DNA from 4 places in the Mesorhizobium sp. M0239 genome. Region 3 is predicted to be linked to each of the others. Evidence: predicted binding sites of a transcription regulator. Region 3 holds the regulator's gene; each other region holds the start of a gene.

The links. Region 3 encodes LexA, which represses DNA repair genes until DNA is damaged. Its sites were predicted from a motif close to TGTTCNNNNTGTGTTCNG; they were not measured.
Region 1: NKI99_RS16095 (helicase-related protein) is a predicted target of LexA. The motif match lies at 2,842-2,859, and genes of this name have one in related genera.
Region 2: uvrA (excinuclease ABC subunit UvrA) is a predicted target of LexA. The motif match lies at 5,988-6,005, and genes of this name have one in related genera.
Region 4: recA (recombinase RecA) is a predicted target of LexA. The motif match lies at 3,812-3,829, and genes of this name have one in related genera.

The regions. Positions count from the first base shown of each region.
Region 1 covers NZ_JAMYSG010000013.1:173,070-180,846, reverse strand. The annotation lists gene phaR (polyhydroxyalkanoate synthesis repressor PhaR) at 1-30, opposite strand, end outside; gene NKI99_RS16105 (acetyl-CoA C-acetyltransferase) at 332-1,510, shown strand; gene phbB (acetoacetyl-CoA reductase) at 1,604-2,329, shown strand; gene NKI99_RS16095 (helicase-related protein) at 3,048-6,482, shown strand; gene NKI99_RS16090 (RNA-binding S4 domain-containing protein) at 6,499-6,885, shown strand; gene fdxA (ferredoxin FdxA) at 7,120-7,458, shown strand.
Region 2 covers NZ_JAMYSG010000035.1:53,053-60,829, reverse strand. The annotation lists gene NKI99_RS28710 (hypothetical protein) at 1-162, shown strand, start outside; gene NKI99_RS28705 (GGDEF domain-containing protein) at 301-1,452, opposite strand; gene NKI99_RS28700 (DUF72 domain-containing protein) at 1,568-2,389, opposite strand; gene NKI99_RS28695 (GNAT family N-acetyltransferase) at 2,415-2,885, opposite strand; gene uvrA (excinuclease ABC subunit UvrA) at 2,917-5,838, opposite strand; gene NKI99_RS28685 (hypothetical protein) at 6,553-6,843, opposite strand; gene NKI99_RS28680 (ATP-dependent Clp protease proteolytic subunit) at 6,932-7,537, opposite strand; gene NKI99_RS28675 (SRPBCC family protein) at 7,562-7,777, opposite strand, start outside.
Region 3 covers NZ_JAMYSG010000024.1:89,829-97,605, forward strand. The annotation lists gene kynU (kynureninase) at 1-965, shown strand, start outside; gene lexA (transcriptional repressor LexA) at 1,377-2,117, shown strand; gene NKI99_RS23965 (ComEC/Rec2 family competence protein) at 2,111-4,561, opposite strand; gene gltX (glutamate--tRNA ligase) at 4,663-6,087, shown strand; gene gltA (citrate synthase) at 6,273-7,601, shown strand; gene lpxB (lipid-A-disaccharide synthase) at 7,656-7,777, opposite strand, start outside.
Region 4 covers NZ_JAMYSG010000007.1:30,447-38,223, reverse strand. The annotation lists gene alaS (alanine--tRNA ligase) at 1-2,355, opposite strand, end outside; gene recA (recombinase RecA) at 2,654-3,754, opposite strand; gene NKI99_RS08690 (carbohydrate kinase family protein) at 4,035-4,979, shown strand; gene NKI99_RS08685 (pseudouridine-5'-phosphate glycosidase) at 5,055-5,972, shown strand; gene NKI99_RS08680 (TfoX/Sxy family protein) at 6,177-6,500, opposite strand; gene NKI99_RS08675 (GFA family protein) at 6,592-7,089, shown strand; gene sufA (Fe-S cluster assembly scaffold SufA) at 7,337-7,717, opposite strand.

The DNA of each region.
Region 1 (7,777 bases), on a different contig from region 3:
GATGATGATCGGATCGTCTTTAGCGGCCATCTACATCCTCCCGGGGACACCGGCGCGCCTCTGAGCAAGCCGCCGATAACGATTGTGCCTTTTTTTTGAGGATATGCGCAAAAGCTTCACAATTCCAAGCAGTTTGTGCAGTGCGGGATCACTAAATGCTGCATAGCAGGCAAAATATGCTGCGCAGCAATGGACGAATGGCCGCCATGGCAAGGCACGACCTGCTTGCGGCGCATGGGCGCCCTGCCTATTTCCGGTTTGACTTGGGGTTGGGAAAGGGCAAGAAAAGTCCCTAACGACAGAACGACACCCTTGAAGTCTGGAGAAGAAAATGTCCGCTTCCATCGTCATTGCCAGCGCGGCGCGCACGCCGGTCGGCTCCTTCAACGGCGCCTTTGCCGCCACCCCGGCGCATGAGCTCGGTGCCGTTGTCATCAGGGAATTGCTGTCACGTGCCGGTGTCGAACCAGGCGAGGTCGACGAGGTCATCCTCGGCCAGGTGCTGACCGCCGCGCAAGGCCAGAACCCGGCCCGCCAGGCATCGATCAATGCTGGCTTGCCCAAGGAAACCACAGCCTGGGGCCTCAATCAGGTTTGCGGCTCGGGCCTGCGTGCCATTGCGCTCGGCATGCAGCAGATCGCCACCGGCGATGCCAAGGTCATCGTCGCCGGCGGCCAGGAATCGATGTCGCTTTCGACCCATGCCCAGCACCTGCGCGCCGGCGTCAAGATGGGCGACTTCAAGTTGATCGACACCATGATCAAGGACGGGCTGTGGGATGCCTTCAACGGTTATCACATGGGCAACACCGCCGAAAACGTGGCACGTCAGTTCCAGATCACCCGCGAAGACCAGGATCAGTTTGCGCTGGCTTCGCAGAACAAGGCCGAGGCCGCGCAAAAGGCCGGCAAGTTCAAGGACGAGATCGTCGCCGTCACACTCAAGGGCAAGAAGGGCGACACCATTGTCGACCAGGACGAATACATCCGCCATGGCGCCACGCTCGACGCCATGACCAAGCTGAAGCCGGCCTTTGACAAGGACGGCACGGTGACCGCCGCCAACGCCTCCGGCATCAATGACGGTGCCGCCGGCGCGCTGCTGATGAGCGAGGCGGAAGCGGTGAGGCGCGGCATCACCCCGCTGGCACGCATCGTGTCCTGGGCAACCGCCGGCGTCGATCCGCAGATCATGGGCACCGGCCCGATCCCAGCATCGCGCAAGGCCTTGGAAAAGGCCGGCTGGTCGGTCGGCGATCTCGACCTGGTCGAGGCCAACGAGGCCTTTGCCGCGCAGGCCTGCGCCGTCAACAAGGACATGGGCTGGGACCCCTCGATCGTCAACGTCAATGGCGGCGCCATCGCCATCGGCCACCCGATCGGTGCTTCCGGCGCCCGTGTCTTCAACACGCTGGTCTTCGAGATGCGCCGGCGCGGCGCCAAGAAGGGTCTCGCTACCCTGTGCATCGGCGGCGGCATGGGCGTCGCCATGTGTATCGAAGCACTCTGAAGAACTCACTAACCGGGCGGCGCGAGCCGCCCGTTCTGTATCCAGTGCCTGCCAAGCCCGACAACAGGGCGGTATCAAAAAAAGGGGAAATGCATGACCAAGGTAGCAATCGTCACAGGCGGATCGCGCGGCATCGGGGCGGCGATCTCGATCGCATTGAAGACCGTCGGCTATTCGGTTGCCGCGAACTACGCCGGCAATGACGCCGCAGCGGCGAAATTCAAGGCCGAGACCGGCATTCCGGTCTACAAATGGTCGGTCGCCGACTATGATTCCTGCGCGGCCGGCATCAAGCAGGTCGAGGCCGATCTCGGCCCGGTCTCGGTGCTGGTCAACAATGCCGGCATCACCCGCGACGCCATGTTCCACAAGATCACGCGCGAGCAGTGGAAAGAGGTCATCGACACCAACCTGTCCGGCGTCTTCAACATGACGCATCCGCTGTGGAGCGGCATGCGCGACCGCAAGTTCGGCCGCGTCATCACCATCTCGTCGATCAACGGCCAGAAAGGCCAGGCCGGCCAGGTCAACTATTCCGCCGCGAAGGCTGGCGACATCGGTTTCAGCAAAGCCCTCGCTCAAGAGGGAGCCCGCGCGGGCATCACCGTCAACGTCATCTGCCCTGGCTACATCGCCACCGAGATGGTCAAGGCGATCGACGAGAGGGTGCTCAACGACCGCATCATCCCGCAAATCCCCGTCGGTCGCCTCGGCGAACCGGAAGAGATCGCGCGCTGCGTAGTCTTCCTCGCATCCGAAGATGCCGGCTTCATCACCGGCTCGACCATCACGGCCAACGGTGGCCAATACTTCGCCTGACGACGTGGCGATGTAGGAGATCGACGGGCCGGCACACCGGCCCGTTTCCGGCACGGTCCCTTTGACGTGCTCGCGACCGTAGCTGACCCAATTCGGCACGCGAAGGTTAACAGCCGGCAGCAGCCCTGTGCAAAAGCTCCCTGGCAACCTGTGGATTCTCGGTGGATAAACTGTTCACAACACAAGATATTGAGGTGAACAAATCGGGAAAATTACGCCATCGCCGATTCGTCGCCGATTCGTTCCGGCTATGAGCTGAACGTTAACGACGACAGCCGGAATCGCCTGCCCAACTGCTTAACGCAGGTTAAGAAAGATCAACAATTTCATAATGTTGGTCGAGGCGCGCCAAGCCACTGATTGTTTCCAGGCAAAGGTTAACGGCAACGCCCTCTTAGCATCAAACGGGCCAGTTCAGCGATTCAGCATGTGGTGCGACTCGCGGTCGCGAAATCCACATGTAGCCGTGAACAAAAGCTGAATCTGCAGGAGTCACTGATTCGTCGCCGATTCGTTCCAGACTCGTTCTATCCGTTAATCCGCAGCCGATTGAAAGCTTGACAAAACCACCTTCTCGCCGCCGACGGAACATTCCGCTTTCGCTTCGCGCCCGAAATCCCTATGTGTCGCCTGTCATACGCGCCATTTGAGGCACGCTCCCGACAACCAGAGGCCAAGAAGCCTTATTTCCAGGTCCCAGAAGCCTTATTCTAGGTTGATGAACATCCAGCCCAAACACACCGAGCCGCTGATCCTGTCGGGCCGCGACGTGACCGCCGTGCTCGGGCCGACCAACACCGGCAAGACCCATCTCGCAATCGAGCGCATGGTGGCGCATGAGAGTGGTATCATCGGCCTGCCGCTCAGGCTGCTGGCGCGCGAGGTCTACGCCCGTGTCTGCGAAAAGGTCGGCGCCCACAAAGTGGCGCTGATCACCGGCGAGGAAAAGATCCAGCCGCCGGGCGCCAGATATTCGGTCTGCACTGTCGAGGCCATGCCGCGCGAGACCGACGCCGCCTTCGTCGCCATCGACGAAGTGCAGCTCGCCGGCGACCTCGAGCGTGGCCACATCTTCACCGACCGCATCCTGCATCTGCGCGGCCGCCAGGAAACGCTGCTGCTCGGTGCAGCCACCATGCATGGCATTCTGCAGCGCCTGCTGAGGGGTGTCTCGGTGGTGACGCGGCCGAGGCTGTCGCATCTTGCCTATGCCGGCTCCAAGAAGCTGACCCGCCTGCCGCGGCGCACGGCGATCGTCGCCTTCTCGGCCGACGAGGTCTACGCCATCGCCGAGCTGATCCGCCGCCAGCAGGGCGGTGCCGCCGTTGTGCTCGGCGCGCTCTCGCCGCGCACCCGCAACGCCCAGGTGGCGCTGTTCCAGTCCGGCGATGTCGATTATCTCATCGCCACCGATGCCATCGGCATGGGTCTCAACCTCGATCTCGACCACGTCGCCTTCGCCCAGAACCGCAAGTTCGACGGCTTCCAGTATCGCAACCTGACCGCGGCCGAGCTCGGCCAGATCGCCGGCCGCGCCGGCCGGCATCTGCGTGACGGTACGTTCGGTGTCACCGGCCAGGTCGACCCGCTGGACGAAGAGCTGATCAAGAAGATCGAAGGCCACGATTTCGATCCGGTGAAGGTGCTGCAGTGGCGCACCGCGCATTTCGACTTTGCCAGCCTCGACGCGCTGAAGCGCTCGATCGAGACCAACGCCCCCGTCGAGGGACTGACGCGGGCATTGCCTGCCGTCGATGCACAGGCGCTCGAGCATCTATCGCGCGACGAGGACATTCGCGCACTCACCACCAATGCCAAGCGCGTGGCGCTGCTGTGGGAAGCCTGCGCGCTGCCCGACTACCGCAGGATCGCGCCGGCGCAGCATGCCGACCTCATCGCTTCCATTTACACGGACCTCGCACGCTACGGCCATGTCGACGAGAATTACATGGCCGAGCAGGTGCGCCGCGCCGATACCACCGAGGGCGATATCGACACGCTGTCGCATCGCATTGCCCAGATCCGCACCTGGACATTCGTGTCGAACCGGCCCGGCTGGCTGGCCGATCAGGCACACTGGCAGGAAAAGACGCGCGAAATCGAAGACAGATTGTCGGATGCGCTGCATGAGCGGTTGACGAAACGCTTCGTAGACCGCAGGACTTCCGTCCTCATGCGGCGCCTTAGAGAAAATACCATGCCCGAAGCCGAAATTAGTCCTACCGGAACCGTCCTTGTCGAAGGCCACCATGTCGGCGAGTTGCAAGGGTTCCGCTTCACCGCCGACCAGACCGCCGGCGGCGAAGACGCCAAGGCGGTGCGCACCGCCGCCCAGAAGGCGCTGGCCGCCGAGTTCGAAGCGCGCGCCGAACGCTTCGGCGCCTCGGCCAATGGCGACATCGCGCTTGGCTCGGATGGTACGCTGCGCTGGATCGGCGCGCCGATCGGCACGCTGGTATCAGGCGAAGACGCGCTGAAGCCGCGCCTGGTGCTGCTGGCCGACGAACAGCTGACCGGCCCGGCGCGCGACAAGGTCGCCGCGCGTGCAGAGCGATTCGTCAATTTCCAGATCGAGTCGCTGCTGAAGCCGCTGGTCGACCTCAGGAACGCCGACCAGATTTCTGGCATCGGCCGCGGCATCGCCTTCCAGCTGGTCGAGAATTTCGGCCTCATCAACCGCCGCGACATCGCCGAGGAGATGAAGTCGCTCGACCAGGAAGGCCGCGCCGCCCTTCGCCGGCTTGGCGTGCGCTTCGGCGCCTACCATGTCTTCGTGCCGGCGCTGATCAAGCCGGCGCCTGCCGGGCTGGTGACATTGCTGTGGGCGCTGAAGAACGACGGCAAGGACAAGCCGGGCTTTGGCGACGTGGTCCATGCGCTCGCCTCGGGTCGCACCTCGGTGGTGATCGACCCTGCTTTCGACAAGACGTTCTACAAGCTTGCCGGCTACCGCAATCTCGGCCGTCGCGCCGTGCGCATCGACATACTGGAACGGCTGGCGGATCTGATCCGTCCGGCGACCAACTGGAAGCCCGGCCTCGGTCAGCGCCCGGACGGCGCCTATGACGGCCAGTCCTTCATGGTGACGCCGCCGATGATGTCGATCCTCGGCGCCACCGCCGACGACATGGAAGAAATCCTCAAGGGTCTCGGCTATCGTGCCGAGCCGAAGCCGGCCGTCGAGGTCAAGGCGCGGCTCGAAGCACAGGACAATGCCGCGCGCGAAGCGGCGGTGGCGAAGCTTGCGACGGAAGAAGCTGCACGAGCCGAGCAGGCCGAAGCGGCGGAAGCCGCGGCAACGGATGCCGCAGCAGAGGCAGCAATCGAAGGGTCGGAGCCGGCATCGGACGCAGTGGCCGTTTCGGAAACCGCGGCCGAAATTCCCGCCGAAATCACCCCCGACGCCGCGGCTGAACCTGCTGCGCCTGCCGTGGAAGAACAGGCGGACGCTCCTGTCGAAACCGTGCAAGACGAAGCGCCTGTAGCCGAGGCTGCGCCCGACGTCGCCGAACCGGCGCCGATTGAACCGCAGGCAGAGACTGAGACTGCCGAGATCGAAGTTGCAGCGGCAGAAGAAGCCGCAACGGCCGAGTTGGTGTCAAATGCCGCGCCGGCAACGGACGCCGCGCCGGACGAACCTGTGGCGGTGACTGAAGCAGCCGCTGGCGAACCCGCTCCGGAAGCCGAAGCGCCAAAACCCATCCTGTTGTGGCGTCAGGGCCGGTTCGAACAGCGTCCGCGCAACCGCGACGACAACCGAAGGAACAATCGCCCACGCAACGGACAAGCGCGCGGTCGAAGCGATGCACCCGTGGATACCGCCGGCGCACCGGCCGTAGCTGCACCCGGAGAACGGCCTGCCCATGAAGGCCGGCGCGATGGAGCCGGCAAGCCGCGCTTCGACCGCTCGAAATTCAAACCCAAGCCGCAGGCCGAAGGCGAACAGCGGCGTGACGGCAGGCCGCAAGGCGAGCGTCCCGACCGCCGTGAGGGCCGTCCCGACTGGAAGGGTGGCAGGCCGGATGCCAAAGGTGGTCCGCAAGGCGGCAAGCCGGCCTTCCAGCCCAAGCCGCGCGAGGAGCGCCCGGTGCGCTTCGACCCGGATTCGCCCTTCGCCAAGCTCGCCGCATTGCGCGACCAGTTGAAGAAGTAGAACCCGGCTCGCTTCGATGGTTGCCGAAGGCCGCCAGCGCATCGACAAATGGCTGTTCTTCTCACGCGCCGTGAAATCGCGCTCGCTGGCGGCAAAACTGGTCGTCGCCGGCCGCGTCCGCATCAATCGCGACAAAGCAGCGCAGGCCTCCGATCAGGTCAAGCCAGGCGACGTCCTGACCATCACGCTCGAGCGCCGCATCTTCATCTGGAAGGTGCTCGGCGCCGGTACGCGGCGCGGCCCGGCCGAGGAGGCCCGTACGCTTTACGAGGACATGTCGCCACCGCCCGCACCGAAGGGCGAAGCCCCTCCCGATGCAATTCCGGGGCTGCGCGAGGCCGGCAGCGGCCGCCCGACCAAGAAGGAACGTCGCCAGACCGACCGATTGCTCGGCGAAGACTGATGCCTGGCGTCCAAAAACACGCAGCGGTTTTGGGACAACGGCACGCCTGAGGCGAGAACTGAGCCCGGCAAACAGACGCTCTGCGGGACATGACTGACTTCCGCCGGGCCTTCAGTCTGGAATTCCATTCCGGAAACACCGGCACCGTCCGCAATGGCTACCCTTGCAAGCGGTCGACAAAGGCGTTACCTGACGGAAAAAGCCCAACAAAATGGGACGTCCCGGAGCCGACCGATGACCTATGTCGTGACCGACAATTGCATCAAATGCAAATACATGGACTGCATCGAAGTCTGTCCGGTCGACTGTTTCTACGAAGGCGAGAACATGCTCGTCATCCATCCCGACGAGTGCATCGACTGCGGCGTTTGCGAGCCGGAATGCCCGGCCGACGCGATCAAGCCTGACACCGAACCCGGCCTCGACAAATGGCTGCAGGTCAACACCGAATACGCCGACAAATGGCCCAACATCACCGCCAAGAAGGAACCGCCGGCCGACGCCAAATCCTTCGACGGCGAGGCCGGCAAGTTCGAGAAATACTTCTCGGCAGAGCCCGGCGAAGGCGATTGACAACACGGCCGCAAAGGCCGGTATTACGCTGGGTAAGAGGCACGTCGCATTAACCGGCTTGACAGGCGGCGCTGGCCTGTGGCCTTCGCTTGTGCAGCAAAACCTTGATTCTTCCGACTTTTTGTGTTACATCAGCGAAACATGCCGGTGACACAACGTCGATTTATGGCGCAGACGCCCCAAATCACTGAAAGGTGAAAATCCCATTCGGACCAGAGCGATCTGGGCCAGGCGGTCGCAATGTCGCGTTTGCCGGTCCGGCTTTTCCGATGGGTTCATCTGTTGTGCGGCTAACGATCGGCTTCCCCGATCGCGCGAG
Region 2 (7,777 bases), on a different contig from region 3:
GAGGACTACCAGAAGCGGCGGCTTACCGAGCGCGTCGATATCATCACTGCCATCAACATCTTGAAGTCCCAAGGCTACGGCCATGACGACCTGATCGAGGAGATCACCAAGGTCTTCTATGTCGACCTGGATGCATTCAATGAAATCGTGATGGCGGCGTAGAGCAATTCTGGGAAAAGTGCGAAGCGCTTTCCCTGGATAATTGCATCAGGGTTAGAGCAGCTCGCCGTTTCCTTGAAACGGTGAAATGCTCTGGAAGTCGCACCGCTCATCGTGATCGTGGCTGCCACAGATGCGCGATCAGCCTGCGCGCCTGAACGGAGAGGCGGTGACGCGGTTGCGGCCACTGCGCTTGGCGTCGTAGAGCGCCTTGTCGGCGGCATTGAGCACCTTGTCGAAGCCGAGGCCTTCCTTGGTGCCGAAGGCAAACCCGGCGCTGACCGTGCATATCAGCGAGCCTGTCTCGGTTTCGATGCGGTGCGCGGCAAAAGCTGTCCGTATGGCCTCGGCGGTGGCCTCCACCGTTTCGGGCAAGGTCCGCTTCAGCACCAGCGCGAATTCCTCGCCGCCCATGCGCGCGGCGACGTCGCCCGGGCGGAGATTGCCGGCGAGTTCCCGTGCGAACACCTTCAGCACCTCATCGCCGGCGGCGTGGCCGAATTCGTCGTTGACGGCCTTGAAGTTGTCGAGATCGAAGACGACCACCGCCGTGAAGGCGCCGACCGGCGCATCGCCGTGCAGGTCGAACAGGGCGCGGCGGTTGAGCAGGCCGGTCAGCGGGTCGGTCAGGGCATTGTGGCGGTGATGCCGGGCCAGACGTCCCTGGTTCAGGGCCAGGGAAAGCGCCCCGATCCCGGTCATGCTGGCGATGACGATGATGAGGCTCAGTTCCTCGGCCCAGTTGCTTGGCGCATGTCCAAGGACCAGCTTTCCATCCAAGGCTAGAACCATGGCGCAGAGAGCGAAGGATGCGGCCGTGGCGGAATAGAGCGCGGTGATACCGATCGTCAGGGCAGGGGCTTCGTCGCGGCCTTTCCAGTATTCGACCGCCGTTGCGAACAGAAGCAAGGCGGCGAAGGCATTTTCGAACATGAAGCCCAGCCCGTCATAGCCTAGAGCCATCGGAGGCAACGTCACGGCCAGCGAAATGGCGCTGCCAAGCACCGTTCGCGGCACTGGCGAGCCGCCGGTTCTGAACTGGTAGGCCGCGCCCAGCATTGTCGAGAAACCGAGCAGGAGGAAAGCCAGCGTGGCGATGCCGAGCAGGCGCCCGGGCATATCGATATAGGCGTCATAGACAAAAATATCGCCGACCACGAACACCAGACTGATCGCCCATGTCAGCAGGAATTTCTCCGAGCGAGCGGTCAGCCACATGCCAAACAATGTCAGGCTCAGGCAGGCAGCGGAAAAACCGACAGCCAGCAGAAGTGAAGTGTAGTCGAGCGACATGCCCCTCGTCCTTGCCCGCGGCGGCCCAAATCTGCGACTGGTTCGGCTGGATTCATGCAGCAAGGAGGTATCGATAAGGTTACGACGGTAGCGAAGATGCCATGATTCCGCTGCGTCAGGGCACCGGCTGACCCTGGTCCACTCGCTTCATCAGTGCCATGGCGCCGAACGGCGCGCGCACCTTGCCCTCGGTGATGAAGTAGACGAACACGTCGCGCGGCTTGACCGGCGCATCGGTGGCGGGGTCGGCGCGCCGCAGGTCGGCCGGCTGCTTGCCTTGCGCCCAAATCTTTACCCGCGCGGCCCATTCATCGAGGCCTTTCGGCGTGTAGCAGTCGGGATTGTCATCGCTGCCGGTCTGCAGCCGGGCGTAGACGAAATCACCGGTGACATCGGCGATGTCGGGATATTTGGCATGGTCGGCGTAAACGATCGCGGCCTTGTATTTTCGGGCAAGTGCTGCGAATTCCGGCACGACAAAACTGTCGTTGCGGACTTCGAGCGCATGGCGCAGCCCAACGCCGTCCTGCTTTTCCGGCAGCAGTTTCAAAAAGGCTTCGAAATCGTCCGGATCGAATTTCTTGGTCGGCGCGAACTGCCACAGGATCGGCCCGAGCTTTTCACCGAGCGCGGCAACACCCGAGCCGAGGAAGCGCATCATCGATTCGCCGGCCTCGCCGAGCACGCGCCGGTTGGTGACGAAGCGGTTGCCCTTTAGCGAGTACACGAAACCGTCCGGCGCCTCGTTGGCCCATTTAACGAAGGTCGGCTCCTTGAAGCTGGAATAGTAAGTGCCGTTGACCTCGATGCTCGGCACCTGGCGAGTGGCGTAGTTCAGCTGCTTGGCCTTGGGAAGCTTGTCGGGATAGAAGGACGTATCCCAGGGCTCGAAGGTCCAGCCGCCCATGCCGGCGCGGATTGTTCCCGATGTGCTCATTGTCATCCTCCCAGTGCTGAAAAAATCAGGCCGCGGTGGTATCATCGACGACTTTTGCCATGTCGACGAGCACCCATCCCGGCCGGTAGGGATTGGGCCGGCGACCCGTTTCGTGGAAACCGTAGGCCAGATAGAGCGCGATGTTCCGCTCCATCCTGGCGTTGGTGTAAAGCCGCACCTCGGGCAAGCGCCACAGCCGCGTCTGTTCGTCCGCGTGTTTGAGCAACGCAATACCGAAGCCTTTGCCCTGAAAGTCAGGAGAGACCGCGACGGAGAAGATCATCGCGTGATCGTCGTGCCGTTCCAGTGTGAGTACTCCGGCAATTTCGCTGCCGCTTTCCAACACCCACACCTCGCCGCGCGCGATGCGCGGCGTATAGTCTTCGGTGACTGGGATCGGCGGTGCGCCTAACAGTGCAGTGTAAGGCGCATAGGCCGCTTCCGTCAGCGAGACGACAGTTTGGAGATCACCGGCAAGCGCTCTTCTGATTTTCATTCAAAAGCTCTCCAGGCGCCAACCGGTCCGATCACTCCGCCGCTTCGCGCTTGCCTCCGGGGCGCCGCTCCAGAAGCTCCTTGAGGAACTGGCCGGTGTAGCTGCGCTTCTCGCGCACGATTACTTCCGGCGTGCCGGAGGCAACCAGTTCGCCGCCGCCGTCGCCGCCTTCGGGGCCGAGGTCGAGCACCCAGTCGGCGGTCTTGATCACTTCGAGATTGTGCTCGATGACCACCACCGTGTTGCCCTGGTCGACCAGTTCATGCAGCACTTCCAACAGCTTGGCGACGTCGTGGAAATGCAGCCCGGTGGTCGGCTCGTCGAGGATATAGAGCGTCTTGCCAGTTGCCTTGCGCGACAGTTCCTTGGCGAGCTTGATGCGCTGCGCCTCGCCGCCGGACAGCGTCGTCGCCTGCTGGCCGATGTGGATGTAGCCGAGGCCGACCTGCTTCAGCGTTTCGAGCTTGTCGCGCACGCCGGGCACGGCGGCGAAGAAGTCGACGCCTTCCTCGACCGTCATGTCGAGCACGTCGGCGATCGACTTGCCCTTGAACACGACATCGAGCGTCTCTCTGTTGTAGCGCTTGCCGTGGCAGACGTCGCAGGTGACGTAGACGTCGGGCAAAAAGTGCATCTCGATCTTGATGACGCCGTCGCCCTGGCAGGCCTCGCAGCGGCCGCCCTTGACGTTGAAGGAGAAGCGTCCCGGCTGGTAGCCGCGCGCCTTGGCTTCGGGCAGGCCAGCGAACCAGTCGCGGATCGGCGTGAAGGCGCCGGTATAGGTGGCGGGATTCGAACGCGGCGTGCGACCGATCGGCGACTGGTCGATGTCGATGACCTTGTCGAGGAATTCGAGGCCCTCGATGCGGTCGTGGTCGGCCGGATGTTCGCGCGAGCCCATGATGCGGCGCGAGGCAGCCTTGAACAGCGTCTCGATCAGGAAGGTCGACTTGCCGCCGCCGGACACGCCGGTGACGGCGGTGAAGGTGCCGAGCGGTATTTCGGCGGTGACGTTCTTCAGATTGTTGCCGCGCGCGCCGACGATCTTCAGGCGGCGGTTCTTCTTCGCTTCACGTCGCACGCCGGGCGTCGCCACTTCGAGCGCGCCCGACAGGTATTTGCCGGTGATCGAATTGGGATTGGCCATCACCTGCTGCGGCGTGCCCTGGGCGATGATCTCGCCGCCATGGATGCCGGCGGCCGGGCCCATGTCGACGACATAGTCGGCATGCAGGATGGCGTCCTCGTCATGCTCGACGACGATCACCGTGTTGCCGATGTCGCGCAGATGCTTCAGCGTATCGAGCAGACGGGCATTGTCGCGCTGGTGCAGGCCGATCGATGGCTCGTCCAGCACATAGAGCACACCGGTAAGACCCGAGCCGATCTGCGACGCCAGCCGGATGCGCTGGCTCTCGCCGCCCGACAGCGTGCCGGAATTGCGCGACAGCGTCAGATAGTCGAGCCCGACATCGTTGAGGAAGCGCAGCCGCTCGCGGATCTCCTTCAAGACCCGCACCGCGATCTCGTTCTGCTTGTCGTTGAGCGACGCAGGCAGGTCGGTGAACCACTGGTCGGCCTTGCGGATGGAAAGTTCGGTGACTTCGCCGATGTGCTTGCCGGCGATTTTCACCGCCAGCGACTCGGGCTTCAGCCGATAGCCCTTGCAGACCGGGCAAGGCGTCGCCGACATGAAGCGCTCGATTTCCTCGCGCATCCAGGCGGATTCAGTCTCTTTCCAGCGCCGCTCGAGATTGGGGATGACCCCTTCGAAAGTCTTTGTCGTCTTGTAGGAGCGCAGGCCGTCATCATACTGGAAGGTGATCTCGCGCTCGCCGGTGCCGCGCAGAATGGCTTCCTGGGCCTCTTCGGTCAGGTCTTTGAACTTGTCGCCGAGCTTGAAGCCATAGGCCTTGCCCAGCGCTTCCAGCGTCTGCGCGTAATAGGGTGAGGTCGACTTCGCCCACGGGCTGACGGCGCCGTCGCGCAGCGAGATGTTCTCGTCCGGCACGATCAGATTGCCATCGATGGCGCGCTGGCTGCCGAGACCGTCGCAGGTCGGGCAGGCGCCGAACGGGTTGTTGAACGAGAACAGCCGCGGTTCGATTTCCGGAATGGTGAAGCCGGAGACCGGGCAAGCGAACTTTTCCGAGAACAGGATGCGCTCATGCGTCTCGTTCTTCGACTTGTTGACCGAATCCTCGCCGGTCTGGCTGGAATCGAGCGGCTTGTCGGCGAATTCGGCCACGGCAAGCCCATCGGCCAGCTTCAGCGCCGTTTCGATGGAATCGGCAAGCCGCGTCGCCAGATCGCCGCGCACGACGATGCGGTCGACGACGACGTCGAGGTCATGCTTGTACTTCTTGTCGAGCGCCGGCACGTCGGCGATCTCATAGAAGACGCCATCGACCTTGACGCGCTGAAAGCCCTTTTTTTGCAACTCCAGCAATTCCTTGCGGTATTCGCCTTTGCGGCCGCGCACCATCGGCGCCAGGATGAACAGGCGCGTGCCTTCCTCGATCGCCAGTACGCGGTCGACCATCTGCGAAACCGTCTGGCTCTCGATCGGCAGGCCGGTGGCCGGCGAATAGGGGATGCCGACGCGCGCAAAAAGCAGCCGCATATAGTCGTAGATCTCGGTGACGGTGCCGACCGTCGAACGCGGGTTCTTCGAGGTGGTCTTCTGCTCGATGGAAATGGCGGGCGACAGGCCGTCGATCTGGTCGACGTCAGGCTTCTGCATCATCTCAAGGAATTGCCGCGCGTAGGCCGACAGGCTTTCGACGTAGCGGCGCTGGCCTTCGGCATAGATCGTGTCGAAGGCAAGCGATGACTTGCCGGACCCCGACAGGCCGGTCATGACAATCAGGCTGTCACGCGGCAAGTCGAGATCGACATTCTTCAGATTGTGTTCGCGCGCCCCGCGAATGGAAAGATATTTATGGTCGGCCATAGCCGGTCGCCGCCTCAGAATCTGGAATTTCCTGGAATGGCGGGTTTTCCCGGCCATCCCCTATGTAGGTAGTTTTGCCGCCACGTCGAGAGACGCCACAATTCCCGACCAAAGCGTTTAACCGTCTTTCGCGTGAACGGGCAAGCGGAAAGAACAAAGGCCGAACACGCTCCTGACAAAGCTGTGCAAAAGCTGACCTGCACGTAACCTCCCGGCGATCACATTTTTCGGTAACCGGCTATTGATGGTTGACGCCACCAGCTGACGGGAGCAGTCTCCAGCAGTCAACGAAGACGGCCGTCTTTCGATGGCCTCGCCGCCCAAAGGCGGCCTGCGAGACGCCGCAGGCATTTGCGATTTGTGCTTCGTGACGACAACGTCGCAATGGACAAAGGAGCGGAGCTATGACGCCACCGGATCGTCCCATAGGGTTCCAGTTGTTACTGGAGCGGCGGCAGGCATAAGTGCCAGGGTTTAGCGTTTTCGCCACCCGACAAACCGTGACCTGCCATATCCCCGTAAAAATCAGAGACTGTTAGTCGGATCGTCGGTTGAACGCCGCGTTGCATCCGAAATCAAATGCCGGCAGTACACTCCCGGTAGAGATTGGATTTGAGATCCAAAAAGGCCCCGTCCGTTTGCGCAAAGCACGGCGGGGCCGTTTTCATGTGCGGATTGTCTGTTTGGCGCAACGCAGCACGCGCCGACAGACTGTCAGTGGCGCGGCGGCCCGATCGAGCCGGCGCCGACATCGACGGTGATGCTGCCGGAAATCCTGACATCCGTATCGCCGATCTTGAACTGGCCGTTGCCGGGAAACGCGTCGTCGGACTCCGGAGCCGGCTTGGCGATGCGGTAGTCACCGGTTACGCCGGGCAGGGCGCCTTTTTGCGTTGACGGCGAACTGTCTTCGGCAAGTGCCGCGCCGCTGGTGAGGCCCCCAATGGCGAGCGCTATAACGGCGATGACGCGGTGCAATGATCTGGACTGATGAGTGTCGGTCATCCCAAGACTATAGTGGCGCGCCGCCGATGGAACCAGACCGGCATCGTCAAATCTTCGACAGCCGGACGTACTCCGATCCGGCCCTGGCTCACGCCGCCTTTTTTCGCGTGTCGAAAACATGGTCGACGATGCCCCATGCCTGGGCCTCGCGGGCGGTCATGAAGTGGTCGCGGTCCAGCGTGCGCTCGACCTCTTCATAGCTGCGGCCGCAATGCTGCGCGTAGAGTTCGGCCATGTGCCGTTTCGTCCGGCCGATGCGCTCGGCATGGCGCTGGATGTCGGAGGCCTGGCCCTGGAAGCCGCCCAGCGGCTGGTGCAGCAGGATGGTGGCGTTCGGCAGGGAAATTCGGCGCCCCGGTGTGCCTGCCATCAGCAGGAACGAGCCCATCGATGCGGCAAAGCCCATGCATACGGTCGACACCGGGCAGCTGATGTATTGCATTGTGTCGTAGATGGCGAAGCCGCTGGTGACCACGCCGCCCGGCGAGTTGATGTAGAGCGAGATCTCCTTGTCGGGATTGTCCGATTCCAGCGACAGAAGCTGCGCGCAGACCAACGCCGAGATGTCGTCGTTGATCTCACCGTTGATGAAGATGATGCGCTCGCGCAGCAGCCGCGAAAAGATGTCGAAGGCGCGCTCGCCGCGGCTCGATTGCTCGATAACCATCGGCACCAGACTGGCAACACCGCTCATTATCTCTCTCCGTCCGTTTTGTTTTCAGGCCGCGCGAAGCAGGAGGCGAGGCGTGTTTGCGGCGATTGGCTTAGATGACCTGTTTGCACCGAGCGAAACCCGGCAGCCGGCGCCTGCCATGGCGACGGCAGGCATGGCCTTGCGGGCAAAGCCGTCATGGACGACACGCAGATGCGTGCCGCCGGAAACGGTTCGGGCAAGTGTGAAGGTGACAATGCTGTCCAATGGGCTGTCGAGCGG
Region 3 (7,777 bases):
TTGTCTGCGACACGACATCGACCAACATCTACAAGGTGCTGCACGCGGCGATGGAGATGCGGCCCGGCCGGTCGGCCATCGTCGCCGAAGGTGACAGTTTTCCCACCGACCTGTACATCGCCGAAGGCGTGGCCTCGACCCGGGATGGCGTCCTGCTGCGCCTCGCGGGTGTCGACGCGCCGACCATCGAAGAGCTGATCGACGAAAACGTCGCGGTGGTGCTGGTCAATCACGTCAATTACAAATCGGGTGAACTGCGCGACATGGCGGCGCTGACGCGCAAAGCTCATGCGGCCGGAGCGCTGATCGTCTGGGATCTTTGCCACACCGCCGGCGCCCTGCCCGTCGAGCTCGATCACGCAAATGCCGATTTCGCCATCGGCTGCACCTACAAGTACCTCAACGGCGGTCCGGGCGCACCGGCCTTCATCTATGCCGCGCAGCGCCACCACGGCGATATCAGCCAGCCGCTCAGCGGCTGGTGGGGCCATGCGCGGCCCTTTGCCTTCGAACGGGGTTATGTTGCCGGCACCGGCATCCGCCGCTTTTTGTGCGGCACTCAGCCGATCCTGTCGATGCGGGCGCTCAAAGGCGCGCTTGCCATCTGGAATGACGTCGACATGGCGGCATTGCGAAAGAAGAGTGTCGCGTTGACAGAACTGTTCATCCAGCTCGTCGAAGCCAGGTGCGGCGCCTACGGTCTCACGCTGGAGACCACCCGCGACGCGACCAGGCGCGGCAGCCAGGTGTCGTTCCTTCACGATCACGGCTATCAAATCATGCGGGCGCTGATCGAGCGCGGCGTCATCGGTGATTTTCGTGCGCCATCGACCATCCGTTTCGGCTTCACGCCGCTCTATGTCGGCTACAAGGATGTGTGGCTGGCGGTTGAGGTGCTGGAGGATATTCTGCGCACGGGCGCATGGAAGGACCGCCGTTTCGCGGTCAAGGAAGCCGTTACCTGACGCAACGATCCCCGCGATCCACCGCCGCCGCCCTCACTGCCTGGCAGATGACGGAGGGCTGAATTTCCAGCCACAAATGCCAACAGACGTTGGCGTTTTGGCTCCGTTTCGTTCACGGCAAACGAACGTCCCGAAGATTGATATCGTCCTTTGTGGAGGTCGATAGACTGATAATGCCAAGCCTTGGGTCGAGGATGAGCCACAGGTCATTAACCATAATAATTTCAATGTGAGCAGGCGCATCGCCGTGCCTAGCGCCTGTTGATCGCGACCCGCTGGCAAGCGCCAAATAATTTCAGCAGCCTTAACAAATTCATTAAACTTTAAACGGTTGCAGAACACAACTGGAACAGATAGGGTTTGTTCTGGGTTTGTTTTTCGATTCTGGTTTCAGGTAACCTGGGGGCCGCCATGCTGACGCGCAAGCAACATGAACTGCTGATGTTCATCCATGAACGCCTGAAGGAGAGCGGCATTCCGCCATCCTTCGACGAGATGAAGGAGGCGCTTGACCTTGCCTCCAAATCCGGGATTCATCGGCTGATCACCGCACTTGAGGAGCGCGGCTTTATTCGCCGGTTGCCCAACCGGGCACGCGCGCTGGAAGTGCTGCGATTGCCGGACTCGATCGCGCCCGGTCTCAACGCGGCAAAGAAGTTTTCGCCAAGCGTCATCCAGGGCAGTCTCGGTCAGGGTGGCGCCCTTGGCCGGCAGATCAAGCCGGCGCCTTCGCGGATGCCCTCGCCCGGCAATGATGACGATGCGGTCTCCGCCGTGTCGATCCCGGTCATGGGCCGTATCGCCGCCGGTGTGCCGATCGATGCCATCCAGCATCAGACGCATTCGATCTCGGTGCCGCCGGATATGATCATGGGCGGCGCCCACTATGCGCTGGAGGTCAAGGGTGACTCGATGATCGAGGCCGGCATCTTCGATGGCGACACCGTCATAATCCGCAACGCCGACACCGCCCAGCCAGGCGAGATCATCGTGGCGCTGGTCGACGAAGAGGAAGCGACGCTGAAGCGGTTCCGCCGCAAGGGCGCCTCGATTGCCCTCGAAGCCGCCAATCCAGCCTACGAGACACGGATTTTCGGCCCGGACAGGGTCAAGGTGCAAGGCAAGCTCGTCGGCCTGATCCGCCGCTACTGAGCCGGCTGCGGGTTGGCCGCTGGCTTCTCCGGTTTCTTGAAGGGTGCCAGCCCCCTTGCCTCACGAGAGTATTTGCGTTGCGTGTGCCAGGGCCGATATGGGCTGTCCACCGCGAAGCTGATCGTCGCCGGCGTGGTCGCCGATTGGCGATCGAAGAAGACCGCGGCACTGCCTTTGCGAGCCAGTTGCCGCTTGGTGATGACGAGAACCAGCGGATTGTGACAGGCGTCATACGCGGTGGCGTCATTGATGACGATCAGCTCGGCGAAGCCGCAGGCTTTCCAGGTGTCCTTGCGGTCCTCGACATAGGCAATGATCGCACCGGACATGTGCCTGGCCACGCAAACGCCTGAGGAGCAATAGAACGGCGATCCCAGCGGCAGATCAACGGCATCCGCGACATCGAATTGCCCATAGCTGTTGTCGAACACCTCTGGCACGACGATGGTTTCTGATGTCAGGGCGCGTTTCCAGTTGTCGACGGTGAATTCGTTCGGCCGTTCCCGGCTGACGGCAAGCTCGCCGCCACCGATCGGCAACGCCACCAGCCGGGCGTCTTCCGAGATCAGCACATCCGGCGTGCGCGTATCCGAGACGGTCAGCAAGCCTGCCAGCGCGAATGGCAGGGCAGCGAGCCGCAGCCAAGTTGTCGCCATCGTCGCGATGACCAAAGCAATTGCCACCAACAGGACCGACTGTTGCGAAATCAGCCCGACCCCGTCGACAGGCGAACGCTCGGAGATCCAGCCGGATATGGCGATCATCATCGTCAGGCCCTTACCCATCAGGTAGAGAGCCGGCCAATCCAATCCGAAAGGCATCAGCAGCGCGCTGGCGACGGCCAGGAACATGACGACGGTGACGATCGGCATAACCGCGAGGTTGGCAAACAGGCTAAGCGGCGAGACACGCTGAAAATGCCAGATGGCAAACAGCGTCGTGGCGCTTCCGGCGATGATCGAGGTCATGGCAAGGCCGGTTGCCGCCAGCAGGAATTTTCGCGTCAGGAAACCTGGCATGGATCGCTTTGGCGGCGGCGGTCTAGCTTTTCCCGCGCGGTGATCGGCCCAGCCGGCATAGGCGCCGACCAGAGCCGCGGTCGCGGCGAACGACATCTGAAAACTCGGGCCGACCACCTCATGCGGCGACACCACGATGACGGCGATCGCCGAGATCGCCAGATTGCGCATGGTGAGTGCTGCTCGATCGAACAGCACGGCAATCAGCATCACCGCCAGCATGATGAAGCTGCGCTCGGCGGCAACGACGACTCCCGAGATGATGAGATAGGCCGCGATCGAGAACAGTGCGGCGGCGGCGGCATACTTCTTGACCGGGCGACGCGCGGAAAAGTCGGGAAACAAGGCGAAGGCGCCGCGCAGCAAACCCATGATGGTGCCTGCGACCAGAGCCATGTGCAGTCCCGAAATGGAGATGATGTGGTAGATGCCGGTACGTCGCATCGCCTCATTGATGTCATCGGGAATGCCGGCGCGCACGCCGACGATCAGCGCCGCGGCGATCTCGCCTTCGGCGCCGCCGACGCTCGCCCTGATATGGTCGGCGATGCCTTCACGGGCATTTTCCACGCTAGAGGAAATTCGGGCCGGCAGCGGCATGTCGCCGTCATCGTTGACGACAAGCTTTGGATTGCCGAGAAAGAACCCGCTGCCGCCGATGCCGGCAAAGTAGCTGTCGAAGGAGAAGTCATAGCTGTCCGGCCGCACCGGCCCGGTCGGCGGCAAGAGCTTGGCATATCCGGTGATGAGGGAGCCGGCGGTCACGTCAGCCGGGATCTTGCGTGCCGAAAGCCGCACCCGTTCCGGCGCATAGCGCAGTTTCGGTCTTGCGGTCGATGTCACGTCGATGGTCAGCCGGATACGGCCGGTTTCCATCCGGTCGAGCGAGACGACGCGGCCGGTGACTTGCGTCGAAATTTCCGAGCCCAACATTTGTGTGCCCGCACGCCACGTCTCGACCTTGGCAGCAAGCAGTCCTAGGGCGCACAAAAGTGCCGCCATGAAACACAGATGGGTCTTTGGCCATGAGCGCGAGACCAGCGCACAGATCCCCGTCAGAATGACAACCGCGACAGGTCTCGCAAAGTCGGGTTCAGCCGTCAGCGAAAAATAGCCGATCGCTCCGATCGCCAGGCAGACCGGCACCAGCAGGAAGGCCACGCCCCGGTCGAGTTCCAGGCTCGCCGCCGTGTTCACGCTGTGGTGCAGGCGAGGCAGTGATGTCAGGCTGATTTGCCGGCGCACGCGAACGATCCTGCCGGTCTCGGCAACAGGAACAGAGGCGGCGACATCCGCTTGTAACGGCGCTTGGCCGGGATCCGGCAGGAGGGGCGACGGCAATGGCAGAGGCGCAAAGAGGGACCGTTCGCTGACGCCGATGGCAGCGTCCTCGCCCTGATCCGAGCCCCAGCCTCGTCCAGCCATCGGGTCTGCCCCTTGCGCCCTCGACACCCTATGCTACATGAACGCCGGGCGCGCGAAAGTCCGCGCAACCGCACCCGCTTCAGATGGTTTCCGAGAGTTCCATGTCCGACAAGGTCGTCACCCGTTTTGCCCCCTCGCCCACCGGCTATCTGCACATAGGCGGCGCGCGCACGGCGCTGTTCAACTGGCTGTATGCAAAGCACACTGGCGGCACGATGCTGCTGCGCATCGAAGACACCGACCGTGAACGCTCCAATGAAGCCGCGACGGCTGCCATCCTCGACGGGCTTTCCTGGCTTGGCCTGAGCTGGGACGGCGAGCCGGTGTCACAGTTCGAGCGTGCGCCGCGCCACCGCGAGGTGGCCGAGGAGCTCGTGCGCATGGGCATGGCCTATTATTGCTATGCCACGCCAGCCGAACTGGAGGCCATGCGCGAGGCTGCCAGAGCCAAGGGGCTGCCGCCCCGCTATGACGGCCGCTGGCGCGACCGCGACCCCTCTGAGGCGCCCGCAGGCGTCAAGGGCGCCATCCGCATCAAGGCGCCGACCGAAGGCGAGACCATCGTCCATGACCGTGTCCAGGGCGAGGTGCGCTTTCCCAACAAGGATCTCGATGACTTCATCATCCTGCGTTCTGACGGCAATCCCACTTACATGCATGCCGTCGTCGTCGATGATCATGATATGGGCGTCACCCATATCATTCGCGGCGACGATCATCTGACCAATGCCGCTCGCCAGACCGTGATCTACAACGCCATGGGCTGGGACGTGCCGTCCATGTCGCATATCCCCCTGATCCACGGCGCCGATGGCGCCAAGCTGTCGAAGCGGCACGGCGCGCTTGGCGTCGAGGCCTATCGCGCCATGGGCTACCTGCCGGAGGCGCTGCTCAACTACCTGGCGCGCCTTGGCTGGAGCCATGGCGACGACGAGATCATGTCGATCAAGGATATGATCTCGTGGTTCGACATCGGCGATGTCAACAAGGGCGCGGCGCGCTTCGACTTCGCCAAACTGGAAGCGATCAACGGCGCGCATATGCGCAGCATGAGCGATGCCGAGCTGTTCGACATCTTCATCGCCACCCTGCCCTATCTCGAAGGTGGCCCGGCGATCGCAGCACGCCTGAACGACAGCACCAAGGCGCAGTTGCTGGCAGCGCTTCCGGGCCTGAAGGAGCGCGCCAAGACGCTGGTCGAGCTCGTCGACGGCGCGGCCTTCCTGTTTGCCACGCGACCTCTGCCGATCGACGACAAGGCGGCCCTTCTGCTCACCGACGATGCCCGCAAGATCCTGCGCAGTGCTCACGAAGCTTTGAACGGGCTTGCGAGTGACTGGACAGCCGCCTCGGCGGAGGCGGCGATCCGTGAGGTGGCTGCGGCCGGCAGTCACAAACTCGGCGCGGTGGCCCAGCCTTTGCGCGCCGCTTTGACCGGCAAAAGCACCTCGCCGGGCGTGTTCGATGTGCTCGCCGTGCTCGGCCGCGAGGAAAGCCTGGCGCGCATCTCAGATCAAATCGATTAGGAGCAAACTGGCCCAAGAAGATTGGCATTGAAAGGCGGGTTTCGCAGTGCAACATTAGGCCTTGGCCCAATCTGGCACGCACCTCCTGAAATGCGGTGGCGAATACGCGCATTGCGGTGATTTTCGACGTGTCGCTCTGCAGAATTTTGCCTTTGCCGGCATGAGGAAACAAGAAGGAGTTTGCAATGACCGAAGCTGCGAAAAAAATGGATTTGGGCGGCAAGACCCAGGAGGCCACGGCAACGCTTGCATTCGCCGGCAAGACCCATGAATTCAAGGTGCGAAGTGGTTCGGTCGGGCCTGATGTCATCGATATCGCCTCGCTCTACTCAACCACCGGCGCCTTCACTTACGATCCCGGCTTCACCTCGACGGCAAGCTGCGAGTCCGAAATCACCTTCATCGACGGCGACGCCGGCATCCTGTTGCACCGCGGCTATCCGATCGACCAGTTGGCCGAACATGGCGATTTCCTCGAGGTCTGCTATCTCCTGCTCTACGGTGAATTGCCGACCAAGGCGCAGAAGGACGACTTCGACTATCGCGTGACGCGCCACACCATGGTGCATGAGCAGATGTCGCGCTTTTTCACCGGCTTCCGCCGCGACGCGCATCCGATGGCGGTGATGTGCGGCGTGGTCGGCGCGCTGTCGGCCTTCTACCACGACTCCACCGACATCTCCGACCCCTACCAGCGCATGGTTGCCTCCATGCGGCTGATCGCCAAGATGCCGACAATCGCGGCGATGGCCTACAAATACCACATCGGCCAGCCCTTCATTTACCCGAAGAACGAGCTGAACTTTGCCGCCAACTTCCTGCACATGTGCTTTGCCGTGCCGTGCGAGGAATACAAGATCAACCCGGTGCTGGCGCGCGCCATGGAGCGCATCTTCATTCTGCACGCCGACCACGAGCAGAACGCCTCGACCTCGACCGTTCGTCTCGCCGGCTCGTCGGGCGCCAACCCGTTTGCGTGCATCGCAGCCGGCATAGCCTGCCTGTGGGGCCCCGCGCATGGCGGCGCCAATGAAGCGGCGCTCAACATGCTTGGCGAGATCGGCCATGTCGATCACATCCCCGAATTCATCGCCCGCGCCAAGGACAAGGACGACCCGTTCCGCTTGATGGGCTTTGGCCACCGCGTCTACAAGAACTACGATCCGCGCGCCAAGATCATGCAGAAGACGGCACATGAGGTTCTGGGCGAACTCGGCATCAAGGACGATCCGCTGCTCGACATCGCCATGGAGCTGGAAAAGATCGCGCTGACCGATTCCTATTTCATCGAGAAGAAGCTCTACCCGAATGTCGACTTCTATTCCGGCATCACGCTGAAGGCGCTGGGCTTCCCCACCACCATGTTCACCGTGCTGTTCGCGGTCGCCCGCACCGTCGGCTGGATCGCCCAGTGGAAAGAGATGATCGAGGATCCGCGCCAGAAGATCGGCCGCCCGCGTCAGCTCTATACCGGTGCGCCCGAGCGTGACTACGTGCCGATCGCCAAGCGGTGAATTGGGAGTAGGGATTGGGCATTAGGCAGTAGGCACGGTCAACTTCCCTACTCCCTACTGACTATTCCCTCTCTTGATATACCGCATCACCACCTGCGCGGCGATCTCGCCGGACGGTCTAACCGTCGCCATACGCCGCGTGATCTCTGCAAATCCATTCTTCTGCCAGGCGCGCA
Region 4 (7,777 bases), on a different contig from region 3:
GAAGCCGACACCGGCGACCGTCTCATTGGCGGCTGGAGCATCGGCTGACGATCCCCCGCCCAGCGCCAGCTTCTTGCGCGCCTCGGTCAATTCCTTCTCGAGCTTCTTGCGCTCTTCGAGCAGCGTCTCGACGCGCGCCGGCACATCGGCCGGCGAAATCTTGAGCACGGCCGCCGTCGCCTTCAAACGCCGGTCCTGCTCGTCGAGATGTTTGCGCGCGGCTTCGCCGGTCAGCGCCTCGATGCGGCGCACGCCGGCGGCGACCGCGCTGTCCGACACGACACGCACCAGGCCGATATCGCCGGTCGCCCGGACATGCGTGCCACCGCAGAGCTCGACCGAATAGGGCCGGTTGGCCTTGGCGCCGTGCACCCCGGTGCCCATGGACACGACGCGCACTTCGTCACCATACTTCTCGCCAAACAGCGCCATGGCGCCTTCGGCAATGGCATCGTCGACCGACATCAGGCGCGTGGACACCGGGCTGTTCTGCACGACGATCTCGTTGGCCATGCGCTCGACCTCTTCGAGGTCCTCCGATGAAATGGGTTTGTTGTGCGAGATGTCGAAGCGCAGGCGCTCGGGCGCCACCAGCGAGCCCTTCTGCGCGACATGGCTGCCCAGCACCTCGCGCAGCGCCTCATGGATCAAATGCGTCGCGGAATGGTTGGCGCGCAACCTGGAGCGGCGCGCATGATCTACCTTCAGTTCGACGGCGGCGCCCGTCTTGACCGTGCCGCTGGCAACCTTGCCGATATGCACGAACAGCCCGTCGGCCTTTTTCTGCGTATCGGAAACCTCGATCGAGAAGCCCTCGCCTGAAATAACGCCGGTGTCGCCCATCTGGCCGCCGGACTCGGCATAGAACGGCGTCTGGTTGACGACGATCGCCACTGCGTCACCCTTGCCGGCGCTGTCGACGGTCTTGCCGTCCCTGACCAGCGCCTGGATGATGCCTTCGGCAGCTTCAGTCTCATATCCGAGGAACTCGGTGGCGCCGGCCTTCTCGCGCACGGAGAACCAGATGGTCTCGGTCGCCGCGTCGCCGGACCCAGCCCAGTGCTTGCGCGCCTCGGCCTTCTGCTGCTCCATCGCATTGGTGAAGCCGGCAAGATCGACAGAGATGCTGCGCTGGCGCAGCGCGTCCTGCGTCAGATCGAGCGGGAAGCCATAGGTGTCGTAGAGCTTGAAGGCCGTCTCGCCGTCCAGCATGTCGCCGGCATGAAGCGTTTCGGTCGCCTCCGAAAGCAGGCCGAGGCCGCGCACCAGCGTCTTGCGAAACCTGGTCTCCTCGAGCTTCAGCGTCTCGGTGATCAACTGTTCGCCGCGCAGCAGTTCCGGATAGGCCTGACCCATTTCGCGCACCAGCGCCGGCACCAGCTTCCACATCAGCGGTTCGTTGGCACCGAGCAACTGCGCATGACGCATGGCGCGGCGCATGATGCGACGCAGGACATAGCCACGGCCTTCGTTCGAAGGCAGCACGCCATCGGCGACCAGGAAGGAGGACGAGCGCAGATGATCGGCAATGACCCGGTAGGACGCGACAGTCTCCTTGTCGGGACCATGCCCGATCGCGGACGAGGCGGCGTCGATCAGGTGGCGGAACAGATCGGTCTCGAAGACGCTTTCCACCCCTTGCAGGATGGACGCCATGCGCTCCAGGCCCATGCCGGTGTCGATCGAGGGGCGCGGCAGGTCGATCCGCTCCTCCTTCGTCACCTGTTCATACTGCATGAACACCAGGTTCCAGAATTCCAGGAAACGGTCGCCATCTTCCTCCGGGCTGCCGGGAGGACCACCCCAGATGTGCTCGCCGCGGTCGATGAAGATCTCCGAACACGGACCGCACGGGCCGGTATCGCCCATCGCCCAGAAATTGTCCGATGTCGCGATGCGAATGATGCGGTCGTCGGAAAACCCGGCGATCTTCTTCCAGAAACCGGCCGCCTCGTCGTCCGTATGATAGACGGTGACCAGCAGCTTGTCCTTGTTCAGCCCGAACTCCCTGGTGATCAGGTTCCAGGCAAGCTCGATGGCTCGCTCCTTGAAATAGTCGCCAAAGGAAAAATTGCCGAGCATCTCGAAGAAGGTCAGATGGCGCGCAGTGTAGCCGACATTGTCGAGATCGTTGTGCTTGCCGCCGGCGCGCACGCTCTTCTGGGCTGTCGACGCGCGCGAATAGGGCCGCTTCTCCAAACCGGTGAAGACATTCTTGAACTGCACCATGCCGGCGTTGGTGAACATCAGTGTCGGATCGTTGCGCGGCACCAGCGGGCTCGACGCGACGATCTCGTGACCCTCCTTGCGGAAGTAGTCGAGAAATGTCGACCGGATCTCGTTCACGCCACTCATGAATGCTGCCTTTTCGGAAGAGCCGCCGGCAAACCGGCGGAAATGGGCTCTGCGTTTTTAGAAGATTAGGACTTGGCCTTTTAGCCGCCGCGCCTCACCCTGTCCAGAAACACGGAATTGGTCCAATCCACGGCCTTTGCCGGCCGTTCGAACCGGCCTGTTTTCGCTGCCGAAACGCAAAACCGCCGGCACTGGGCCGGCGGTTTCGAAACGCAATAACGCGGAACTCAATTACATAAGCCTGAGATAATAGAACGCGATTATGGCCGAACTCCGGCCGGCATCGCGCACGAAGCTGTTACATGGCGCCGGATTCTTCCTCGAAACCGTCGTCTTCGCCGCGCTCAGGGCCGCCATTCTCGAGGAATTTCTCGGCGATCAGCCCGGCATTCTGCCTGATCGACAACTCGATCTCGCGTGCCGTGTCGGGATTGTCACGAAGGAACAGCTTGGCATTTTCGCGGCCCTGGCCGAGACGCTGCGAATTATAAGAAAACCAGGCGCCAGACTTCTCGACAATACCGGCCTTGACCCCGAGATCGACCAGTTCGCCGGTTTTGGACACGCCCTCACCAAACATGATGTCGAATTCGACCACCTTGAAGGGCGGCGCCAGCTTGTTCTTGACCACCTTGACGCGGGTCTGGTTGCCGACAACCTCGTCGCGGTCCTTGATCGAGCCGATGCGGCGGATGTCAAGACGCACCGAAGCGTAGAATTTCAGCGCGTTGCCGCCCGTCGTGGTCTCGGGCGAACCAAACATGACGCCGATCTTCATGCGGATCTGGTTGATGAAGATGACCATGGTGTTGGAGCGCGAGATCGACGCGGTCAGCTTGCGCAGCGCCTGGCTCATCAAGCGGGCCTGCAGGCCGGGCAGCGAATCGCCCATCTCACCTTCAATTTCGGCGCGTGGCGTCAGCGCCGCGACCGAATCGACCACCAGCACGTCGATGGCGCCGGAGCGCACCAGCGTGTCGCAGATTTCCAGCGCCTGCTCACCGGTGTCGGGCTGCGAGATCAGGAGGTTTTCGAGATCAACGCCAAGCTTGCGGGCATAGACCGGATCGAGCGCATGCTCGGCATCGACGAAGGCGCAGATGCCGCCCTTCTTCTGGGCTTCCGCAACGGTGTGCAGCGCCAACGTCGTCTTGCCCGAGCTTTCCGGCCCGTAGATCTCGATGATGCGGCCGCGCGGCAAGCCACCAACACCAAGCGCGATGTCTAGGCCAAGCGAGCCGGTCGGCACCGTTTCAATCTCGACGACCTGATCGTTGGCGCCGAGCCGCATGATCGAGCCCTTGCCGAAAGCCCGCTCGATTTGCGACAGCGCCGCATCCAGAGCCTTTGATTTGTCCACTGCCTTGTCCTCTACCAGCCGCAAAGAATTCTGAGCCATGATACATCACCCCTTGGTCGTCAATGAAGGCCGGACAATCCGTAATCCCTGCCTATTTGTACCTTTTTTGTTCTCATTTGGCAAGAGGGGTCAAATATCTGAAAAACAAACAATATCCGGATTTGTTCTTTTTTTGTCCAAGGATTCGATCAGGGATGCACCACACGTTGGGCCAGACGGCTCGGTTGTTTCGATCTGCCGAATCGCCGCCTTGCATGCGAAGCTCCGTCGCGCAGCCTAGCGCTTGTGCGGCTGGAATAACAAAGGTCATATCGCCGACATGCTGAAATCCACGAAAATACTGGCCGTAGGCGGCGCCCATATCGACCGGCGCGGCCAGGTGTCCGGCGCTTACGTGCCGGCTGCCTCCAATCCCGGCACGATGCGCGAGGATGTCGGCGGCGGCGTCTTCAACGCTTTGCGCAGCGCCGTGCGGCGCGGCGTCTCCGCGTCGCTCATGTCGGTTCGCGGCGGCGATGCCGCTGCCGACACCGTTTCGCGAGCCATCGCCGAGGCAGGCATTACCGACCTGTCGGCGGTCTTCCTCGACCGCACGACGCCGAGCTACACGGCGCTGATCGACAGTGAGGGCGAGCTGATCGTCGGCTTTGCCGACATGGCGCTCTATGATTTGGCGTTTCCCAAGCAGATCAGGCGCTCCAAGGTGCGGGAGGTGATCGCTGGCGCCGATGCGATCCTGTGCGACGCCAATCTGCCCTCTTCGGCGCTGGAACGGCTGGTGGCGCTCGCCGCGGGCAAGCCGATTTTCGCCATTGCCATCTCGCCGGCCAAGGTGGTGCGGCTGATACCGGTGCTGAAGGAGCTCTCGCTCGTCTTCATGAACCGGCGCGAGGCCATGGTGCTGGCCGGCGTCGCCGCGACTGCCACGGAGCGCGAGGTCGTCGACGGGTTGCGATGCAGCGGCCTTGTCAGCGGCGTGGTGACGGCGGGCAGCGAGCCCATGCTGGGCTTCGATGAAGCCAGCGCCTTCTCGATCCTGCCGCCGCCGCCAAGAAAGGTCGCTGACGTCACCGGCGCTGGCGATGCGCTGGCGGGCGCTACGGTTGCTGCCTTGCTGCGTGGCCTGCCGCTGCGGGCAGCTCTGCGCGAAGGCATTGCCGGGGCGACGCTTGCCATCGAAAGCGCCAACGCCGTTCCGGAGTTCACCGCGGCGAGCTTCGCGGAAGCGTTGGCTCTTGTGCCGGATGCCAGGGAAGTGGCATGAGACCGGCAAATTCATAGTGCCACGATGTTGCCTGATGTCCCGACGGACGCGCCGCATTCCGGATTGGAGACCCTGATGACCCCTGAGACCGCCCGCCCATTCATCGACATCCACGCGCCGGTGGCGCAGGCCCTGGCTGCCGGGCGGCCGGTGGTGGCGCTGGAAAGCACCATCATCACCCATGGCATGCCCTACCCCGACAATGGCGCCATGGCGGCCGATGTCGAAAAGATCATCACCGACGGCGGCGCCGTGCCGGCGACCATCGCCGTGGTTGGCGGCCGCATCAAGATCGGGCTTTCGGACGGCGAGCGCGAATCGCTGGCGATGACGGGCGACGCCATGAAGCTGTCGCGCGCCGATCTCGGTTTTGCCGTGGCGCAAGGGCGCACCGGTGGCACCACGGTCGCCGCCACGATGATCGCGGCGCATATGGTCGGCATAAAAGTGTTCGCCACCGGCGGCATCGGCGGCGTGCACAAGGGCGCCGAAAAGAGTTTTGACATTTCCGCCGATCTCGACGAGCTGGCGCGCACCCCGGTCATCGTCGTCTCGGCCGGCGCCAAGGCGATCCTCGACATCGAAAAGACGCTGGAGGTGCTGGAAACACGCGGCGTGCCGGTGATCGGCCATGGCTGCGAGACGATGCCAGCCTTCTGGTCGCGGCAGTCGCCGTTCCGCGCGCCGCTGACCTTGCACGAGCCGGAAGAGATCGCGCATTTCTACCAGACGAGGGCAGCGCTGGGGCTCGCCGGCGGCATGCTGATCGCCAATCCTGTGCCGGAAAACCATGAAATCCCGGCTGAGGAGATGGCGGGCTATATCGACGCCGCGCAAAAGGCCGCAGAAGCACAACATGTCACCGGCAAGGCGGTGACACCCTTCCTGCTGTCGAAAATCCTCGAACTGACCGGCGGCAGGAGCCTGAAGACCAACATCGCGCTGGTGGAAAACAATGCCAGGCTGGCGGCGAGGATTGCGAAGGCGCTGTAAGCCAACGTCGGCGGGACAGCACCCCCCTCTGGCCTGCCGGACATCTCCCCCGCAAGGGGGGAGATCGAATGTCGTCAACGCCTCTGCCAATCTTCAACGTTGAAAAAAGCAGGCAGACGGTGAAACCGCCAATCTCCCCCCTTGCGGGGAGATGTCCGGCAGGCCAGAGGGGGGTGCTGTCCCTCGACCGTCCCAAGGCTGGCATCACTTCCCCGCCCGCCGCCCCGCCTCATAGGCCCGCCGTGCCCAGGCCGCCATCTCGTCGGGATCATCAAACGCGCTATCTGGAACGCCCCAGTAGGGCATGGCGACCAGCTTGCCGTGGCGCGAGCCGGTATAGGTCCATTGCGTGCAGCCGGCGGCCTCGAACTCGGGCGCGCTTTGCTCGTCGGCCTTCAGCATCAACTCACCGCGCAGCACGATGGCGACGATGACACCGTCGAAATAGATGCCCTTGCCGCCGAACAGTTTTCGGATGCTGACAGGGCCGAGGCCCTCGAACAGTTCGGCGATGCGTTCATTGTCCATGCCGCGATCATGTCACCGGCGTTTGGCCTTGTCATCGCCGCAACCAAAATCATGCTGACAGGTTGTGTGAGGTCGATCGGAGTTTCCCGCCATGCCCGTCCTGCTCAAAGGGTCCTGCCGCTGCAATGCCGTGCGTTTCGAGGTGGAGAGCCACACGCCGGCGCCATTCATGCTGTGCTACTGCTCGATCTGCCGCAAGCAGCAGGGCGGCGGCGGGTTTGCCATCAATCTCGGTGCGAACAACGAAACACTGAACATCAGGGGCAAGCGCAGCCTCGGCGTCTTTCGGGCGGAGATCGAGGACGACGAGCATCCGCATTGCGAAATCTCGACCGGCGAGCGCAATTTCTGCAAGAAATGCGGGGCGGCCCTTTGGCTCTACGACCCGACATGGCCGGAACTGGTGCATCCCTTCGCCTCGGCGATCGACAGCGATTTACCCATTCCGCCAACCAAGGTGCACCTGATGCTGAAATACAAGGCGAACTGGGTGGAGCCGGTGGTTGGCAAGCATGACAAGGTCTTCGACGCCTATCCCGAGGAATCGATCGCCGACTGGCACAAGCGGACGGGCATGTGGGTGGATTAGCGTCCTTCACCCCGTTTACGGCGGGGCGATTGCATATGGGTTTTTACGAAGAGGACCCCCACCCTAACCAAAAGGGGGAGGGAACGCTGCCGCGCGCCATCCTTTTGGCGTCGAAACCTCGGGGATTTGCGGAATCAGCGCCTACCGAGTCTCCCTCCCCCTTGTGGGGAGGGATTAAGGGTGGGGGTATTCGTAGAGCGCAAGCCAGTCATATGCGATCACCCCTGCCGCTTACGGGGCTGGAAGATCAGGCCGAGGCGCGTGCTTCTGCCAGCGCCTTGAGGTCCGCCGGCTTCAACTCGACGGACTCACCGCAGCCGCAGGCCGAACTCTGATTCGGATTGCGGAATGTGAAGCCAGTGCGCAGCGTCGTCTGCTCGAAATCCATCTCGGTGCCGAACAGGAATAGCGCTGCCTCGGGCGCCACATAGACATGCGCGCCATCGCGCTCGATATGGTCGTCCTTGGTGTTGGGCTCGGTCACCAGATCGACCGTATATTCCATGCCGGCGCAGCCGCCCTTCTTGATGCCGAGGCGGATGCCGTGCGCCCTGTCGCGGGTGGCCACAATCTCGCGCACCCGGTCGGCGGCCTTTTCGGTCATCGTGATGACGGCGAAGCGTCCCATTCGTTTTCCTTCCATTCCATGCAGGTTCAAGGCCTGCCGAATGATTCCTCACCTAAAATG